4 regions of the Mediterraneibacter butyricigenes genome follow, and region 4 is predicted to be linked to each of the others. Evidence: predicted binding sites of a transcription regulator. Region 4 holds the regulator's gene; each other region holds the start of a gene.
What was found. Region 4 encodes Rex, which represses fermentation and respiration genes when NADH is low (regulators of the CRP and FNR family bind a similar motif). Its sites were predicted from a motif close to ATTGTTAANTANTTAACAAT; they were not measured.

Region 1 (4,601 bases), on a different contig from region 4:
CTCTCATTACGATATGTCTGTTTCATAATATAATACCTCCCCATCAACTTAATGAAACGAAATGAATGAAATAAGATCTTCATTTAAAATCAGATTCATTTTATACTCTTGTAGTTTACCTCGAATACGAACGTGCGTTCTTGCTTATATGAGTATTATATCTTCAGAACGTATGTTTGTCAATAGAAAATCGAACATATTTTCGTAAACAAATGTTTGCTTTTTATAATGCCCTATGATAAAATAAAAGAAACATTTATGATTGAATAATGAGGAAGGAAACAAGATTATGAGTAACGGTAAGATTACGCCAAAGCAACAGGAAATTCTTGAATATATCAAGTCGCAGATTCTGACACGGGGATTTCCGCCTGCCGTTCGGGAAATATGTGATGCAGTTCATTTGAAGTCAACTTCTTCTGTCCACTCACATCTCGAGACTCTGGAAAAGAACGGATATATTCACCGTGATCCGACGAAGCCACGTGCGATCGAGATTCTGGATGATACTTTTAATCTTACCAGACGTGAGATGGTTAATGTCCCTGTAATCGGAAGGGTTGCTGCCGGTGAGCCTATACTTGCCCAACAAAACATTGAGGAGTATTTTCCTCTTCCTGCATCTATGCTTCCGAATAAACAGACCTATATTCTCGAAGTAAAAGGTGAAAGTATGATAAATGCAGGAATTTTAAGTGGGGATTATGTCCTTGTACAGGAAGAACGTACTGCTTCTAACGGAGATATGGTCGTCGCTCTGATTGAGGATGGAGCTACTGTCAAAACCTTTTATCGTGAAGAAGGTGTCATCCGTCTTCAGCCGGAAAACGATTTTATGGATCCTATTATTTTGAAAGATGTCACGATCCTCGGTAAAGTAATCGGCGTTATGAGATTCTTCAAATAATCACGATTTTCTCTGGGTTTCTATTGTAATCTTCCTCTATTAGTGCTAATATTAGAAAGGAAAAGTTGTTAAATAATTAACTATATTATTTTTATATTTAAGGGAGGTACTACAACATGGATTTCACACAGGAATACAAGCAAAAGCTTGTAACAGCTGATGAAGCTGTTAAGACAGTTCGTTCCGGAGACTGGGTTGACTACGGCTGGTGTACAAATACTGCTGAAAGTCTGGACAAGGCTCTTGCAAAACGGACAGATGAATTAACAGATGTGAATGTACGAGGAGGTATTCTTTTTAAACTTCCTGCTATTTTTGAACGTGAGGACGCCGGTGAACACTTCACCTGGAATTCCTGGCATATGTCCGGTGTAGAGCGTCATCTGATCAACAGAGGATGCGCTTACTACGCTCCTATCCGCTACTCTGAATTGCCGCGTTATTATCGTGATTCTGCAACACCAAGCCGTGTGGCAATGTTCCAGGTAGCACCTATGGATGCACACGGATATTTCAACTTTGGTCCAAGCGCATCACACTTGGGTGCAATGTGCGAACGTGCAGAGGTTATTATTGTTGAAGTAAATGAAAATATGCCTCGTTGCCTTGGTGGTACAGAATGTGGAATCCATATTTCAGATGTTACATATATCGTAGAAGGTGAGAATCCGCCGATTGGTGAACTCGGTGCAGGCGGACCGGCAACTGATGTAGATAAAACGGTTGCTAAACTGATTGTAGACGAGATCCCTAACGGTGCATGTCTCCAGCTTGGTATCGGTGGTATGCCTAATGCTGTTGGATCTCTGATTGCAGAATCCGATCTGAAAGATCTTGGTGTTCATACAGAAATGTATGTAGATGCATTCGTAGATATCGCAAAAGCCGGAAAGATCAACGGTTCTAAGAAACAGATTGATCGTTTCAGACAGACATATGCATTCGGTGCAGGAACTAAGAAAATGTATGACTATATGGATGATAATCCGGAACTGATGAGTGCACCGGTTGACTATACCAATGATATTCGCAGCATCAGTGCCATCGACAATTTCATTTCCATTAATAATGCGGTAGACCTTGACCTCTTCGGACAGGTTAATGCTGAAACAGCAGGAATCAAACATATCAGTGGTGCAGGCGGACAGTTAGACTTCGTACTCGGTGCTTATCTTTCAAATGGTGGTAAGAGCTTTATCTGCTGCTCTTCTACTTTTAAGACAAAAGACGGTCAGTTGAAATCCCGTATTCTGCCAACCCTGAATCCAGGTTCTGTAGTAACAGATACACGTGCGAACATTCATTATCTTGTTACAGAATATGGTAAGGTTAACTTAAAAGGTCTTTCTACCTGGCAGAAAGCAGAAGCGATCATCTCAGTTGCTCATCCGGATTTCCGCGATGAACTGATCAAAGAAGCTGAGAAGATGCATATCTGGAGAAGAAGTAATAAATAGAGTAATAGATGACTCTTAAAGGGTTTCCGAATATAATATTACTCTGAGTGTATTTGGATTACGTTACAGGAGCTTGCATGGAATCTTAAGATTCATGCAAGCTCCTGTTTTTGATCTACATTATGCATTCCTTTTGCAGAAGAATCAAAAAGATTCAATGCTCCTTTTTTGTTGTTATTCCAATTCATATTTTCCCTTAGCGTAAAAATAGAAAAGTTTTTTTGCAAAAGTAGATCCATGTTTTGTCTGTAATTTTTTCGCAATTTCATTATCTTTTGAAATCATATGGAATCATATTATTTTTCATCATCTGATCAGCAATAAATAATTGCATTCTGCTGGCAATATTTTGCCTTCTTAAATCCGGAGCAACATACTCAACCCCTAAAGATCCATCCTTATGAATTCCGGCATATGCCTTAATTTCTTTTCCATCATCAAGTACCCACATCTGTTTTTGATTTATTCTGCTTAACAATTGTTTATGACCTGAACGGATATATGTTTTTTCGATATAGGGGAGATCTTTTATCGTCGCTAATCTTATTTCACTTTTGTCTACCCCTGAAGTTTTTTTGCACTAATCCAATAATAAAATCCTCATGATAGGTAAGAATGTTAACTTTGTTATTTTCATTCTCTACATAAGGTAACAGCAGATCGCCTAATTCCTGTTCTGTCATATTATGAGGAATGTGCCCCATAATGGAGAGCCACGGTTGAAATGTATAATCTTCTGCTATGTAAAAATCTACTGCTTCATATATTATAGATAATCGATGATTTACTGCTGCATAATAAGCACGTTTCCAATATTTTGATTTATTTATTTCATATACACATAGTATAATTCTATTTTGTGAACTCTTCAATCAAAAGGTATGCAGATCAACTTTCAGCAGAAAAACTTGCAAAATTCCGGCTATTTTTGTTTAATAGAAAAGAAGCCAATACACAAAAGTGTATGGCCTCTTTTCTTATAGAGAAAACTAACAAATTATTTCTTAGCAGCGACTGCAGCTTTAATCTGTTCTGTCAGCTGAGGAAGGATCTTATTCAGGTCTCCTACGATACCGTAATCAGCAACTTCGAAGATCGGTGCTGTCTCATCTTTGTTGATCGCAATGATCAGATCAGACTCTTCCATACCAGCTACATGCTGGATTGCTCCGGAAATACCGATTGCAAAGTATACCTGAGGACGAACAGTCTTACCAGTCTGTCCAACCTGAAGATCTTTCGGCTTCCAGCCATTATCTACAACTGCACGTGAGCAGCTTACTTCTCCGCCGATTGCTTCTGCAAGATCTTCCAGAAGTTTGAAGTTCTCCGGGCTTCCAACACCACGTCCACCAGATACAAGGATCTTAGCGTCCATGATATCAACTGTCTCGGATACAGATTTTACAATATCAATGATCTCAACGTACTTGTTATCCGGTGTAAATCCTGGATTGTACTCGATCACTTCTGCCTTAGCTCCATCGATCTTGTCGATCTTCTGCATAACACCAGGACGAACAGTTGCCATCTGCGGACGGTTGTCCGGGCAAGCAATTGTTGCGATTGTGTTACCACCGAAAGCCGGACGAGTCATCAGCAACTGATTGTGCTTCTGCTCTTTTCCTGGCATTGGGTTCAGAGGGAAGTCACCAATTTCAAGCTGAGTACAGTCAGCAGTCAGACCTGTTGCAACTCGTGCAGACACTCTAGGTCCAAGGTCACGACCGATTGCTGTTGCACCAACCAGCATAATTTCCGGTTTGTATTCATTAATTACAGATGCCAGTGCATGTGTGTATGGCTCAGTTCTGTAATCCTTCAGTTCTGGATCATCTACAACGATAACTTTGTCAGCGCCATATGCTGCCAGTTCGTCTGCCAGTCCTTTTACATCAGATCCGATCAGAACAGCTGTAACATCTGTTTTCAGATCACTTGCAAGATCTTTTGCCTTTCCAAGCAGTTCAAATGCGATTCCGCTTAAGGTACCATCTACCTGCTGTGCATAGACGTATACGCCCTTATATTCTTCTAAATTCATCATATTCACCACTTTTCCTTTATACTAAATGATATGTTTCTCTGTCAATTTGCCCATGATGTAAGCAACGGACTCTTCCGGATCCAAAGTTACAACTTCTCCAGCACCTTTACGTACTTTATCAGAAGCTTTTGCAATCTTTGTAGGAGATCCTGCAAGACCGATGTTTGCATCGTCAAGCTCTGTCAGATCT
Region 2 (4,601 bases), on a different contig from region 4:
AGGGTGCTGCGTGAGTTTGAAGAGAATCATAATAAGCAGTTCGGAAACGCTGTGGAAAAACTGTTCCCGTCCAAGTTAAGACCGGTAATGCTGGAACTTTGCGGAATTGATCCGAGAAAACGGGTACATGAGATCACGAGAGAAGAGCGACAGCATTTTGTAGAACTGATAAAGAATCTGGAACTGACGCTTACCGGGCTTCGTGGTTTCAGTGAGGCGATCATTACTTCAGGTGGTGTAAATGTGAAAGAAATCGATCCTGGCACGATGGAATCTAAATTGGTGAAAGGACTGTATTTCGCAGGAGAGGTCCTGGATCTGGATGCGCAGACCGGAGGATTTAATCTGCAGATTGCCTGGTCTACCGGATATACGGCGGGACTTGCGGCAGCTTATGGAGAATGACGCAGCTAAAGAAATTCGAGAGATGCCGGCAGAAGTATAGAAGCGGAACCGGGGCACAACAGATAGAAGGAAAAGAGGAGAAGATATGGGATACAATGTGGCGATTGACGGACCGGCAGGAGCCGGAAAAAGCACGATTGCAAAGCGGGTTGCAAAAGAAAAAGGATTTATATATGTAGATACAGGCGCGATGTATCGGGGAATGGCAATTTATTTCCTGGAGCAGAAGATTTCACCGGATGAGAAGGAAGAGATTGCAAAAGCCTGTCAGAATGCGGAAGTTTCCATTGCATATGAGGATGGCGAACAGCAGATTTATCTGAATGGAAAAAATGTAACCGCATTACTTCGGAAGGAAGAGGTCGGAAAGATGGCATCCATCAGTTCGGCGATTCCGGAAGTGAGACAGAAGCTGCTCAGCCTTCAGAGAAATCTGGCGAAGGAAAAAGATGTGGTAATGGATGGAAGAGATATCGGAACCAATATTCTTCCGGATGCGGATGTGAAAGTCTATCTGACAGCCAGCTCCAGGACAAGAGCAAACCGCAGATATCTGGAATTGCGTGAAAAAAATGTGGACTGTAATCTGGATGAGATTGAAAGAGAGATCATTGCCCGGGATGAGCGGGATATGAACCGTGAGATTGCACCACTGAAACAGGCAGAGGATGCAATCCTGATCGACAGTTCCGATCTTTCCATTGAGGAAGTGACAGAGAAGATTCTGGAATTGTGTAAATGATTGGGATTCACGGACTGAAATTATCATCTGAAACATTAAAAAGGAGAGTTTACAGATTATGGAAGTAAAGCTTGCGAAAACGGCCGGGTTCTGCTTTGGAGTAAAGCGGGCGGTAGATACCGTCTACCGGCAGATAGAAAAAGAACAGTCAGATGTGGAAGACGAAAAAAAGATCTATACTTACGGACCGATCATACACAATGAAGAAGTGATCAAGGATCTGGAGAAAAAAGGCGTGCAGGTTCTGAGGACGGAAGATGCTCTAGACGGAATTTCGGAGGGAACGGTGATCATCCGTTCTCATGGTGTGGAAAAAAGAATCTATGACAAGATGGAAGCCAAAGGTCTGGAAATCGTGGATGCGACCTGTCCTTTTGTAAAAAAGATCCATAACATTGTGGAGAAGGAAAGCCGGGAAGGAAAACACATTGTGATCATAGGAAGTGAAGATCACCCGGAGGTGATAGGGATCAAAGGCTGGGTGAATGGCCCGGTGACGGTCCTGAAAACGGAAGAAGAAGCATGCACATTTGAGGTGGAGGACAACGCTTCGGTGTGTGTCGTGGCACAGACGACATTTAATTACAATAAATTTAAAGAATTAGTTGAAATTATAGAAAAAAAGAGTTATGATATTAGTGTTTTAAATACAATCTGTGGTGCGACGAAAGAACGCCAGACCGAAGCAAAATCCATTGCAGAGGCGGTGGATGCGATGATCGTGATCGGCGATAAACACAGTTCGAACACCCAAAAACTATTTGAAATATGCCGAGGGGCATGTGCGGATACGTACTATATACAGACACTTGACGATTTGAATATGAATCAATTAAGGTCCGTGGAAACAGTAGGTATTACAGCAGGGGCATCCACGCCCAATAATATAATTGAGGAGGTTCAAAATAATGTCAGAATTATCTTTTGAACAGATGTTGGAAGATTCATTTAAAACAATACATAACGGGGAGGTTGTTGACGGAACCGTTATCGATGTAAAACCGGACGAGATTATCCTGAACATCGGATACAAATCAGATGGTATCATCTCAAAGAACGAGTATTCAAATGATCAGTCACTTGATCTTACAACGGTTGTATCAGTCGGAGATCCGATGACCGTTAAAGTTCTGAAAGTTAATGATGGAGAAGGTCAGGTGTTATTGACATACAAACGTCTGGCAGCTGAAAAGGGTAACGAGAGACTGAAAGAAGCTTTCGAGAACAAGGAAGTCCTGAAAGCAACAGTAACTCAGATCCTTGGTGGTGGTCTTTGCGCAGACGTAGAGGGCGCAAGAGTATTTATTCCTGCAAGTCTTGTTTCCGATTCTTATGAGAAGGATCTGAGCAAATATGACGGACAGGAAATCGAATTTGTAATCAGCGAGTTCAATCCGAGAAGAAACCGTGTGATCGGAGACAGAAGACAGCTTCTGGTTGCTGAAAGAGCTGAACGTCAGAAAGAACTGTTTGCAAAACTTCAGGTAAATGACAGAATCGACGGAACTGTAAAGAACGTTACAGATTTCGGTGCATTTATCGATCTTGGTGGCGTGGATGGTCTGCTTCATATCTCTGAGATGTCCTGGGGCAGAGTTGAGAATCCGAAGAAAGTATTCAAAGTTGGTGATGAGCTGACAGTACTTGTAAAAGATATCAACGATACAAAGGTTGCGCTCAGCCTGAAATTCCCGGAGACAAATCCATGGGCAAACGCAGCAGAAGACTTTGCAGTAGGTAAAGTGATCGAAGGTCGTGTAGCAAGAATGACAGACTTTGGTGCATTCGTAGAACTGGCTCCTGGAGTAGACGCTCTGCTTCATGTTTCCCAGATCTCCAGAGCACATGTTGACAAGCCGTCTGATGTTCTGTCTGTTGGACAGGTGATTACAGCTAAGATCGTTGATCTGAACGAAGCTGACAAGAAGATCAGCCTGAGCATGAAAGCTCTTGAAAATGAAAATCAGGACGAAGCTACAGAAGAATAATCGTCTTAAATGTTATGTGTGAGAAAAATAGAGGCTGCATAGCCTCTATTTTTTGAATGTTTTTGTGTAAAAAATAACAAAGATTGTATGCGTAAATATACAAGAAATTGAGCAGTATTACTGGATTTTGTGAGATTTTTTGTATTATAATATCTAAAGCTAGATGTAAAGAAGAAAGGAAGGTATGAGAATGGGACTTTTAACATTTAAAGGTGGAGTCCATCCGAATGATGGAAAAAGCCTTGCAAAAGATCAACCCATTAAGGAGCTGTTACCAGTTGGAGATCTGGTCTATCCTTTATCTCAGCATATCGGAGCACCGGCGAATCCAGTCGTTGCAGTTGGAGATCGTGTCCTGAAGGGGCAGAAGATCGCAGAGGCAGGCGGATTTGTGTCTGCACCGATTTATGCATCTGTGTCCGGAACAGTAAAGGCAATCGAGCCACACTTCAATGCTACCGGTTCAAAGGTGAACTGTATTGTTGTGGAAAATGATGGGGCATATGAGGAAGCAGAGCATCTTCCGGCAAAATCTTTAGAGGAACTTTCAAAAGAGGAAATCCTGGAGAGAATCGGAGAAGCCGGAATCGTTGGAATGGGAGGCGCAGGATTCCCGACACGTGTGAAACTTTCCCCGAAAGAGCCGGAGAAGATTGATTATGTAATCGCAAACTGTGCAGAGTGTGAACCATATATTACAGCGGATTACAGAAGAATGCTGGAAAATACGGAAGATCTTGTAAACGGTATGCGTGTCGTACTGAAATTGTTTGACAATGCCAAAGGTATTTTCGGCGTGGAAGACAACAAGAAAGACTGTATTGCAGCCCTGCGTGAAGCTGTAAAAGATGAGCCGCGTATGGAAGTGATGGAACTTCAGACAAAATACCCACAGGGTGGAGAGCGTCAGTTGATCTATGCAACAACCAAACGTGCGATCAATTCCAAGATGCTTCCTGCAGATGCCGGATGTGTCGTTGACAACGTGGAGACAATGATTGGTATTTCCAATGCTGTACTGCGTGGAATTCCGTCAATGGAACGTGTTGTAACAGTCAGCGGTGACGCAGTCGCTCAGCCGTCAAACTTTAAAGTACTCTTTGGAACAAATCAGCAGGAACTGGTAGACGCTGCAGGAGGATTTACCAGTGAACCGGAAAAGATCATCTCCGGTGGTCCGATGATGGGATTCTCTATGTTTACATTGGATACTCCGATCACAAAGACAACCTCATCTATTCTTGGATTTAAAGAGGACATTGTTTCAAAACAGCAGACTTCAGCATGTATTAACTGTGGTCGGTGTGTGGACGCCTGTCCAATCCGCCTGATCCCTTCCAGACTGGCAGATCATGCGGAACATCACGCAGAAGAAGCCTTCGTGAAATTAGAAGGTCTGGAATGTATAGAATGTGGATCTTGTAGTTATGTTTGTCCTGCAAGACGTCAGCTGAAGCAGTCAATTG
Region 3 (4,601 bases), on a different contig from region 4:
GTTCTTTGCAAGCCCGAAGACAATGAGTTCTACCGTGATGATGGTTCTGCTCTGTGTCAGCAATGCAGCAAACGGACTGGTTACAGGACTGATCTATGGAATGGTCCCGGATACCGTAGAATATGGACAGTGGAAGAGTGGAATCCGTACCGATGGATTTGTCTATGCAAGCACCAGTTTCATGAACAAATTAGGTGGTGCAGTCGGACCGTTCCTTCTTGGAATTCTGGTAAATGCAGCCGGATATGTTCCGAATGTAGAGCAGAGTGAAAGTTCTCTTCGCATGATCAACATCTGTATGAACCTGATGCCTGTTATCCTGGCAGCCGTTGCAATTGTTCTTCTTCTGTGCTATAAACTGAATCGGAAACAGCATGGAATCATTCTGGAAGAGCTGGCAGCACAGAATCAGGAAAATGCATAAGCAGAAAATGCAGAAATAGGCTGGAGAAAAATCCGCAAAAAAAGCAGAACAGAAATAAAAAGAAACAGAAATTCCACGCAATAGAATTGAGATTCCCGGCACAAATTGATAAAATAGATGCAGAAGCACAAAATCATGCAAAGAGGGCGAATTCTATGGAAATGGAAGCGTGGAAAGAAGAGACAAAACAGGAAAAGAAACAAGACGCAATGAAGTACCGTCTTGCAGATGCGATGAAGGTTTGTATGAGGAAGATGCCTGTAGAAAAGATCACGGTCAAGGAAATCGTGGCAGAGTGTCAGACCACCAGACAGACCTTCTATCGCCATTTTCAGGATAAATACGACCTGATTAACTGGTATTTTGACCGGATTTTGCTGGAATCTTTTCAGCATATGGGAGAGGGAAAGACGGCCTATGAAGGTCTGGTGAACAAGTTCCATTATATAGAAGAAGAAAAACTCTTTTTTAAGGCTGCGTTCCGGAATGATACCCAGAATTGCCTGAAAGATCATGATTTTCAGTTGATTTTGGGATTCTATGAAAACCAGATCTGCCAAAAAACCCAAAAGCCTTTGTCAAAGGAGATACGTTTTCTATTGGAAATGTATTGTCAGGGATCTGTTTATATGACGACACAGTGGGTGCTTGGCCCGATGAAGGAGACACCGGAGGAGATGGCACAAAATCTGGTGACAGCAATGCCGGCAAAATTAGAAGAGTTGTTCCGAAAATTGGAACTTTTGTGAAAAGAAAGACAAGAAGCTTTGTTGAAAATGAATGTAAAGTGACAAAACAGGAAAAGTGTAACATGCAAATGTTACAAAAGACCTGCTTTGTCACTTTCTTTTTATAGAAAGAGATTGTTATAATATAGTCAAACAAAAGGACGTACATAAAAAAGGAGAGTTGAAAGTTATGGCAAACAGAATTAATCTGAATCAGACATCATTTCACGGAGCAGGAGCAATTCAGGAGATTGCGGCAGAAGTAAAGGTAAGAGGACTGAAGAAAGCATTGGTTTGTTCCGATCCGGACCTGATCAAGTTCAATGTGACCAGCAAAGTGACAAAGGTATTGGAAGATGCAGGACTGGAATATGAGCTGTATTCTGATATCAAGCCAAATCCGACCATCGAAAATGTACAGCATGGAGTCGAGGCATTCAAGGCAGCAGGTGCAGATTATATCGTAGCAATCGGTGGAGGATCTTCCATGGATACTTCCAAGGCAATCGGTATCATCATTGCAAATCCGGAATTTGCAGATGTAAGAAGCCTGGAAGGAACTGCAGCAACCAAGAATCCGTCTGTTCCGATCATTGCAGTACCGACTACAGCAGGAACGGCAGCAGAAGTTACCATTAACTACGTTGTTACAGATGTAGAAAAGAAGAGAAAATTCGTATGCGTAGACCCGCATGATATGCCGGTGATCGCAGTAGTGGATCCGGAGATGATGTCATCCATGCCAAAGGGACTGACTGCTTCTACCGGAATGGACGCTCTGACACATGCAATCGAAGGATATACCACAAAAGCAGCATGGGAAATGACCGATATGTTCCATATTAAGGCAATCGAGCTGATTTCCAAGTCTTTGAGAAGTGCAGTTGCCAACGAAAAAGAAGGACGGGAAGGTATGGCACTTGGCCAGTATATCGCCGGAATGGGATTTTCAAATGTAGGACTTGGAATCGCACATTCTATGGCACATACACTTGGAGCAGTTTATGATACCCCACATGGTGTTGCCTGCGCAATGATGCTTCCGATCGTAATGGAGTATAATGCTGAATGCACCGGAGAAAAGTACAAAGAGATTGCAAGAGCAATGGGAGTAGAAGGAGTAGACCAGATGTCGGTAGAGGAATACAGAAAAGCAGCAGTCGATGCAGTACGTAAACTGTCTGTAGATGTTGGAATTCCGACAAAACTGGAAGCAATCAAAGAAGAAGATCTTCAGTTCCTTGCTGAGTCTGCATATGCAGATGCCTGCGCACCTGGAAATCCGAAAGATGCCAGTGTAGAAGATCTGAAAGCTCTGTTCCGGAAAATTATGTAATTGGTTTCCAATGTCTGTGTAAGGAAGAAAAACATGCATTTGATGCAAGATGACTTCTGACGTTGCGGACAGTGAACAGGAATATCGAAATGCAGAAAACCTGCCGGGAAGGTATGAAAAAGGAAGTTCTCCTAAAAACATACCTTTCAGGTAGGTTTTCTTATTGTTTCTGCTTCTGAAATATGATAAATTAAGTATAGTTCGTTAAGAGGTGAAAGAATATGAAGATATCAACAAAAGGAAGATACGCATTGCGTGTCATGGTAGATCTGGCAGCACATGCCGATGAAAGTGAGTATATCAGACTGAAAGATATTTCGCAGAGACAGGGGATTACGCTGAAATATCTGGAACAGATCATGCCGCTTCTGACAAGAGCAGGATATGTCCGCAGTTATCGGGGAAACAACGGTGGATACAGACTGGCAAAGGATCCGAAAGAGTACACCGTGGGGGATGTGCTTCGGACAACGGAAGGGAGTATCGCTCCTATCGCCTGTCTGGATGATGAGCCAAATCAGTGCGAGAGAGCGTCTCAGTGTACGACGCTTCCGTTCTGGGAAGGGCTTTGGAATGTAATCCGGGAATATGTGGATGGAGTAACGGTGGCAGATCTTCTGGAGCAGTCACAGTCTCAAAATCGTTGGGAAAAGGATAAGTGAATCAATGGTTCTGCCGGAAAGCCGGCATAATCTGAAAAGCGGCAAAAGGTTCAGGAACAGCCGAGCAGGAAAAAAAGTAAAAAAGAAAAAATGAAAAAACCTATAAAATATAGTTGACAAATATGTTTTATAGGAATATAATACAATCAATTCATAGAAAACATATCTATTCGGTAGGAATAAGGAGGAATAAAAGATGGCTAAGGTATATCAGGGAACACTTGGATTGATTGGAAACACTCCGTTGGTAGAAGTGGTAAATATCGAGAAAGAACTTGGACTGAAAGCAAAAGTTCTGGTAAAGCTTGAATACTTCAATCCGGCTGGAAGCGTAAAAGATCGTGTTGCAAAAGCGATGATCGAAGATGCAGAAGAAAAAGGAATCCTGAAAGAAGGATCTGTGATCATCGAACCAACCTCAGGAAATACAGGAATCGGACTTGCGTCTATCGCAGCAGTGAAAGGATATCGCATCATCCTTACCATGCCGGAGACGATGAGCGTAGAAAGAAGAAACATCCTGAAAGCGTACGGAGCAGAACTGGTACTGACAGAAGGAGCAAAGGGAATGTCCGGAGCAATCGCAAAGGCAGAAGAACTTTCCAAAGAGATCCCGAACAGCTTTATCCCGGGACAGTTTGTGAATCCGGCAAACCCGGCAATGCATAAAAGAACCACAGGTCCTGAGATCTGGGCAGATACAGAAGGAAAAGTTGATGCATTTGTCGCAGGTGTAGGAACCGGTGGAACTTTAACAGGAGTTGGAGAGTACCTGAAAGAACAGAATCCAGATGTGAAGATCGTAGCTGTAGAGCCAGCAAGTTCTCCGGTTCTTTCCGAAGGAAAAGGTGGTCCGCATAAGATTCAGGGAATCGGAGCCGGATTCGTACCGGAAGTTTTGAATACAAAGGTATATGATGAGATCATTACTATTGAAAACGAGGAAGCGTTTGAAGGCGGAAAGCTGATCGCAAAACAGGAAGGAATCCTGGTAGGTATCTCTTCAGGAGCAGCTTTACAGGCAGCTGTAAAACTGGCACAGCGTCCGGAATATGAAGGAAAGACAATCGTAGCATTGCTTCCGGATAATGGAGATAGATATTATTCTACACCATTATTCGCAGAATAATTACAAAAGAAGTAAAAACATTTCTTGCGGATCTGCAAGAATGGAGATAGAGAGTACATTATTTCAGAGATGTTTGCAGATGGATTGGGAAATGAAGAAATAATAAGAATAAATTCGCAAAATCAGGAGAAGCGATAAGAGAGAAAGGGATTACGTCATGGGAAAGAAAATTACAAGAGAAGAAAGAAATTTTAAATTTGAGACATTACAGCTTCATGTAGGACAGGAACAGCCGGATCCGGTTACCGATGCAAGAGCAGTGCCGATCTATCAGACATCCTCTTATGTGTTCAGAAACAGTGATCACGCAGCAGCAAGATTC
Region 4 (4,601 bases):
GCAACGGGAACCGTTCGCACTAGTCCTCGTCCAGCAGAACTAACCTTCGAGCGGTGCTGCTGCTTGCTCTCAGGAAGTTCCGGGACTGCGGATGTTCCCTTATGCAATCTTTTTTCGATATGAATCCATATGTGAGTTATAGGAATACAACTTTAACTTTCGCAAAAGGGTGCAATCCTTTTGCGGGAGAATAATGGTTTTCATCAACACATTTTATCGGATAACCCACAATTTACTCCGCCAATTCTTCCCACTGGAGATACAGTTCTTCCAGTTCTTCAGCAATCGCAGCTTTTTCTTTCGAGAGTTCCTGGCATTTTACGGAATTGCTGTATACTTCTTCGAGAAGCATGCTCTCGTCGATCTCCTGATCCCGTGTTTCCAGTTCGCTGATGCGGGCTTCCGTCTTTTCTAACTGATTTTTCCGCTTGCGCTCTAACGCCTGTTGCTCTTTCTGTTCCTGCCAGGACAATTTTGAAGCAGAATCTTCTTTTTCGGAAACAGTTGTTTCTTTTGAAACAGCACCGGATCCTGCGGAAGAAGAGAGAAGATTTGCGGTCATCGTCTCTTTTTTCTCCAGATAGTAATCATAATTTCCAATGTAATTTACAAAGGTCTGATTGGTCAGCTCCAGGATTCGATGGGCAGTCTGATTGATGAAATAACGGTCATGTGATACATACAGAACCGTTCCGGTATATTGATTCAGGGCTTCTTCCAGAATTTCCTTGGACTGGATATCCAAATGGTTGGTAGGCTCATCCAGAATCAGGAAATTGGATTTGGAAAGCATTAATTTTGCAAGAGAAACCCGACCACGTTCGCCACCGCTTAATTCACGGATCAGTTTATAGACGTCATCTCCTGTAAACTGAAATGCTGCCAGTGTATTGCGGATCTTAGTATTGTTCAGATTCGGATAATCATCGGAGATTTCTTCAAAAATCGTTTTGTCCGGATGAAGAACATGGTGCTCCTGATCATAATAACCAATGTCCACGTTGGAACCCAGAACAAAACTGCCTTCGTTTGCATCGGTCACCTGATTGATAATTTTTAAAAGCGTGGTTTTTCCGGTTCCGTTGTCGCCGATGACGGCCACATGTTCTCCGCGGGAAATTTCAAAGGATACATCGGTAAAAAGTACCTGATCGTCAAATCGTTTGCTTAAATGTTCGACTTTCAGCACATCATTTCCGCTGACAACGGAGGGCTCCAGTGAAAAATGCATGCCATCGGAATCTTCCAGTGGTTTTTCAATCCGCTCCATCTTTTCCAGCATTTTTTCACGGCTTTCCGCACGCTTGATGGATTTCTCGCGGTTGAAAGATTTTAATTTCTCAATGACCTGTTCCTGGTGTTTGATGATCTGTTGCTGGTTCAGATATTCTTTTATTTTTGCATCCCGGATCTGCTGTTTTTTTTCGGAATAAGCTTTATAATTTCCCATATACATCCGAAGCTCTCCGTAATCCAGATCGATGACCTTGGTTACGATCCGGTTCAGGAAAAAACGGTCGTGGGAGACGATCAGAACGGCTCCGGGATAATTTAACAGATAAGTCTCCAGCCATGCGATAGAATTTAAATCCAGGTGGTTAGTAGGCTCATCCAACAGAATAATATCTGGTTTTGTGAGCAGAAGTTTTCCGAGAGATACGCGGGTTTTCTGACCGCCGGACAGGGTGTTGACATGTTTGCCAAATTCGGATTCTTCAAAGCCGAGACCTTTTAAAACCCCGATGATCTCACTTTCACAGGCGTATCCATTTTCAAGTTCAAACTGAGACACCAGTCGGTTGTACTGTTCCAGAGTACCGGAAAGTTCTTCGCCAGTCAGGTGTTTCATATCGGTTTCGAGTTGGCGGATCTTTCGCTCCATTGCGAAGATCGGTTCTTTTGCAGAACGAACCTCTTCGTAGATGGTGGCTCCGGTATTCATTTCCTGATGTTGGGCCAGGTATCCAAGAGTCTTTCCCTTTGCAAGCAGGATATCTCCGCCGTCGGAAGGGAGTTCCCCGACGATCATCTTAAGAATCGTGGATTTGCCGGCGCCGTTTGGTCCGACCAGTGCGGCTTTCTCTCTGTCTTCTATATGAAATGATCCGGAAGAAACGATCACGTCTTCCCCAAAAGATTTTTTTATATTCTGACATGCCAGTATCATGTATTTTCTCCATTCTTTTTCTTAAACATAGCTGATGATGCAGAAATATCATCATATGATTCTATCTCATTATAACGGAAATTCGGGAAAATACAAGAATTGCTCGAAAAGATGTTTGACTTTAAAAGATGCTTTCTATATAATAAATACATATTGGTTAGAGGTGATAAAAGTGGAAGAGAGAGAGATTTCCCAGGCAGTCATCGGCAGACTTCCGAGGTATCACAGATATCTTGGTGAACTGATGGCTGACGGAGTGGAGCGCATTTCATCAAATGAGCTCAGTAAAAGAATGAAAGTAACTGCATCTCAGATCCGTCAGGATTTGAATAATTTTGGTGGTTTCGGTCAGCAGGGTTACGGATATAATGTAAAATATCTTTACAATGAGATCGGTAAGATCCTCGGACTGGATCAGATTCATAATATGATTATTATCGGAACTGGTAATCTGGGACAGGCGCTGGCTAATTATGCAGCTTTCGGAGACAGAGGATTTATCCTGAAAGGATTGTTTGATGTGAACCCGAGACTTCAGGGTGTGGCAATCCGAGGTGTTCAGGTTCGTCTGATGGACGAACTGGAAGATTTCCTGAAGAAAAATCAGATTGAAATTGCTGTGCTTACAATTCCGAAGACGAAAGCACTGGAAGTTGCCAACACACTGGTGAACAACGGTGTGCGTGCGATCTGGAATTTTGCACACATTGATCTGAATCTCCCGGAGGATGTCATTGTTGAAAATGTTCATCTGTCGGAGAGTCTGATGAAATTGTCTTATAATATCAGCCGTTACAACGGAGAACATGAAAAGAACTGACGAAATGATGGAACATGAAATGAAGGGTGTTGCAGGGGCGTAAGGCTTTCTGTATCACCCTTTTTTCCGGAATGGATAAAGGAGGGCTAATTATGCGTTATCTTCCGACAGGAAAAAAGATGGGAGAAGCAGATCGTCATACCATAGACGGAATCGGGATTCCTTCTCTGGTTCTGATGGAACGGGCTGCATTGCAGTGTCTCCATGTTATAGCAGCAAGACAGATAGATACAGGGAATGTTCTGATTGTATGCGGATCCGGTAATAATGGAGGAGACGGATTTGCATTGGCCAGACTTTTTCTGGAAAAGGGAGTCCATCCGACCGTGACTTTTGTGGGGAAGGAAGCTTCCAGAAGTGAAGAGTGCACCACGCAGATGGAGATTTTTAAGACACTGGGTGGCGAGATCTTTTCTGAAATCCCGGAGAAAGACTATACGCTGGTGGTGGATGCTATTTTTGGAGTCGGACTTTCCAGAGAAATTTCCGGACGTTACGCTACGATCCTGGAAACCATGAATCAGTTGAAAGGTATCAAGCTGGCAATGGACATTCCATCCGGTGTTTCGGCGGAGAACGGACAGATTCTGGGGATTGGATTTCGTGCAGATTATACAGTTTCCATGCAGTGTGAAAAACTGGGAACTGTTCTGTTTCCCGGAAAAGAATATGCCGGAGAGGTATTTGCGGTTCCGATTGGGATCGATGAAACTTATTTCACAAAACAAAAAGAAGTGGTGAGAACCTGTGACAGAAAAGATCTGAAATCCGTTCTGCCCAGACGCCTCATGAATTCACACAAAGGAACTTACGGAAAAGTCCTTTTGATTGCCGGAAGCGAGGGAATGTCCGGGGCTGCATTTTTCAGTGCGGCGGCAGCTTACGGAATCGGAGCAGGTCTGGTTAAGATCTATACACCGGAGAGCAACCGTCAGGTCTTGCAGCAACTGTTACCGGAAGCAATTATAACTACCTATGAAAAAGAGTCTGTATCGTCCGTGACAGAATGGGCAGATGTGATCGGAATCGGACCGGGACTTTCAAAAGGAAAGAAAGCGGCAGAGATTCTGGAAACCGTGCTGACACAGGCAGAGGTTCCCTGTGTCATCGATGCGGACGGACTGAATCTTCTGGCAGAACAGAATCGACTGGAGTTACTGAAGACACGAAAGCAAGCGACGGTTCTTACGCCTCATATGAAAGAAATGAGCAGGCTTCTTGGCGGAAAACCTGTTGCTGAGATTCAGACAGGACGCTTTGAAATCCTGAAGAAATTCGTGGAAGAATATTCGGTAACCTGTGTGCTAAAAGATGCACGGACACTGGTAATGAAACAGGACGAGCATCCTTATCTGAACACAACCGGAAATCAGGCGATGGCAAAAGGCGGATCCGGGGATGTATTAACCGGTGTCATTACAGGTCTTCTGGCACAGAGAATATCTGCGTATGATGCGGCGATTACCGGCGTGTTTTTACATGGAATGGCAGGAGATCAGGCAAAAAAAGAAAAAGGATCTTACGGAGTACTTGCCAGAGACCTGATCCATGAGATAGAATATTGTGAACGCTGGCAATAAAAGACGTTGAAAATAAAGAAAGAACTTGAAACCA

Region 1: a site for Rex is predicted at 972-991, ahead of KGMB01110_RS00265 (butyryl-CoA:acetate CoA-transferase). Genes of this name have one in related genera too.
Region 2: a site for Rex is predicted at 3,197-3,216, ahead of rsxC (electron transport complex subunit RsxC). Genes of this name have one in related genera too.
Region 3: a site for Rex is predicted at 1,287-1,306, ahead of fucO (lactaldehyde reductase). Genes of this name have one in related genera too.

What each region holds. Positions count from the first base shown of each region.
Region 1 covers NZ_BHGK01000001.1:49,957-54,557, forward strand. Annotated here, with positions in the region: gene KGMB01110_RS00255 (LysM peptidoglycan-binding domain-containing protein) at 1-26, opposite strand, end outside; gene lexA (transcriptional repressor LexA) at 290-907, shown strand; gene KGMB01110_RS00265 (butyryl-CoA:acetate CoA-transferase) at 1,024-2,364, shown strand; gene KGMB01110_RS00270 (GNAT family N-acetyltransferase) at 2,633-2,842, opposite strand; gene KGMB01110_RS14825 (hypothetical protein) at 2,913-3,236, opposite strand; gene KGMB01110_RS00275 (electron transfer flavoprotein subunit alpha/FixB family protein) at 3,362-4,408, opposite strand; gene KGMB01110_RS00280 (electron transfer flavoprotein subunit beta/FixA family protein) at 4,433-4,601, opposite strand, start outside.
Region 2 covers NZ_BHGK01000001.1:129,779-134,379, reverse strand. Annotated here, with positions in the region: gene KGMB01110_RS00700 (BaiN/RdsA family NAD(P)/FAD-dependent oxidoreductase) at 1-405, shown strand, start outside; gene cmk ((d)CMP kinase) at 491-1,147, shown strand; gene ispH (4-hydroxy-3-methylbut-2-enyl diphosphate reductase) at 1,206-2,075, shown strand; gene rpsA (30S ribosomal protein S1) at 2,056-3,135, shown strand; gene rsxC (electron transport complex subunit RsxC) at 3,326-4,601, shown strand, end outside.
Region 3 covers NZ_BHGK01000001.1:741,604-746,204, reverse strand. Annotated here, with positions in the region: gene KGMB01110_RS03580 (MFS transporter) at 1-424, shown strand, start outside; gene KGMB01110_RS03575 (TetR/AcrR family transcriptional regulator C-terminal domain-containing protein) at 586-1,173, shown strand; gene fucO (lactaldehyde reductase) at 1,343-2,488, shown strand; gene KGMB01110_RS03565 (RrF2 family transcriptional regulator) at 2,710-3,150, shown strand; gene cysK (cysteine synthase A) at 3,347-4,279, shown strand; gene KGMB01110_RS03555 (O-acetylhomoserine aminocarboxypropyltransferase/cysteine synthase family protein) at 4,437-4,601, shown strand, end outside.
Region 4 covers NZ_BHGK01000004.1:14,407-19,007, reverse strand. Annotated here, with positions in the region: gene KGMB01110_RS14425 (ABC-F family ATP-binding cassette domain-containing protein) at 233-2,167, opposite strand; gene KGMB01110_RS14420 (redox-sensing transcriptional repressor Rex) at 2,340-2,987, shown strand; gene KGMB01110_RS14415 (NAD(P)H-hydrate dehydratase) at 3,080-4,567, shown strand.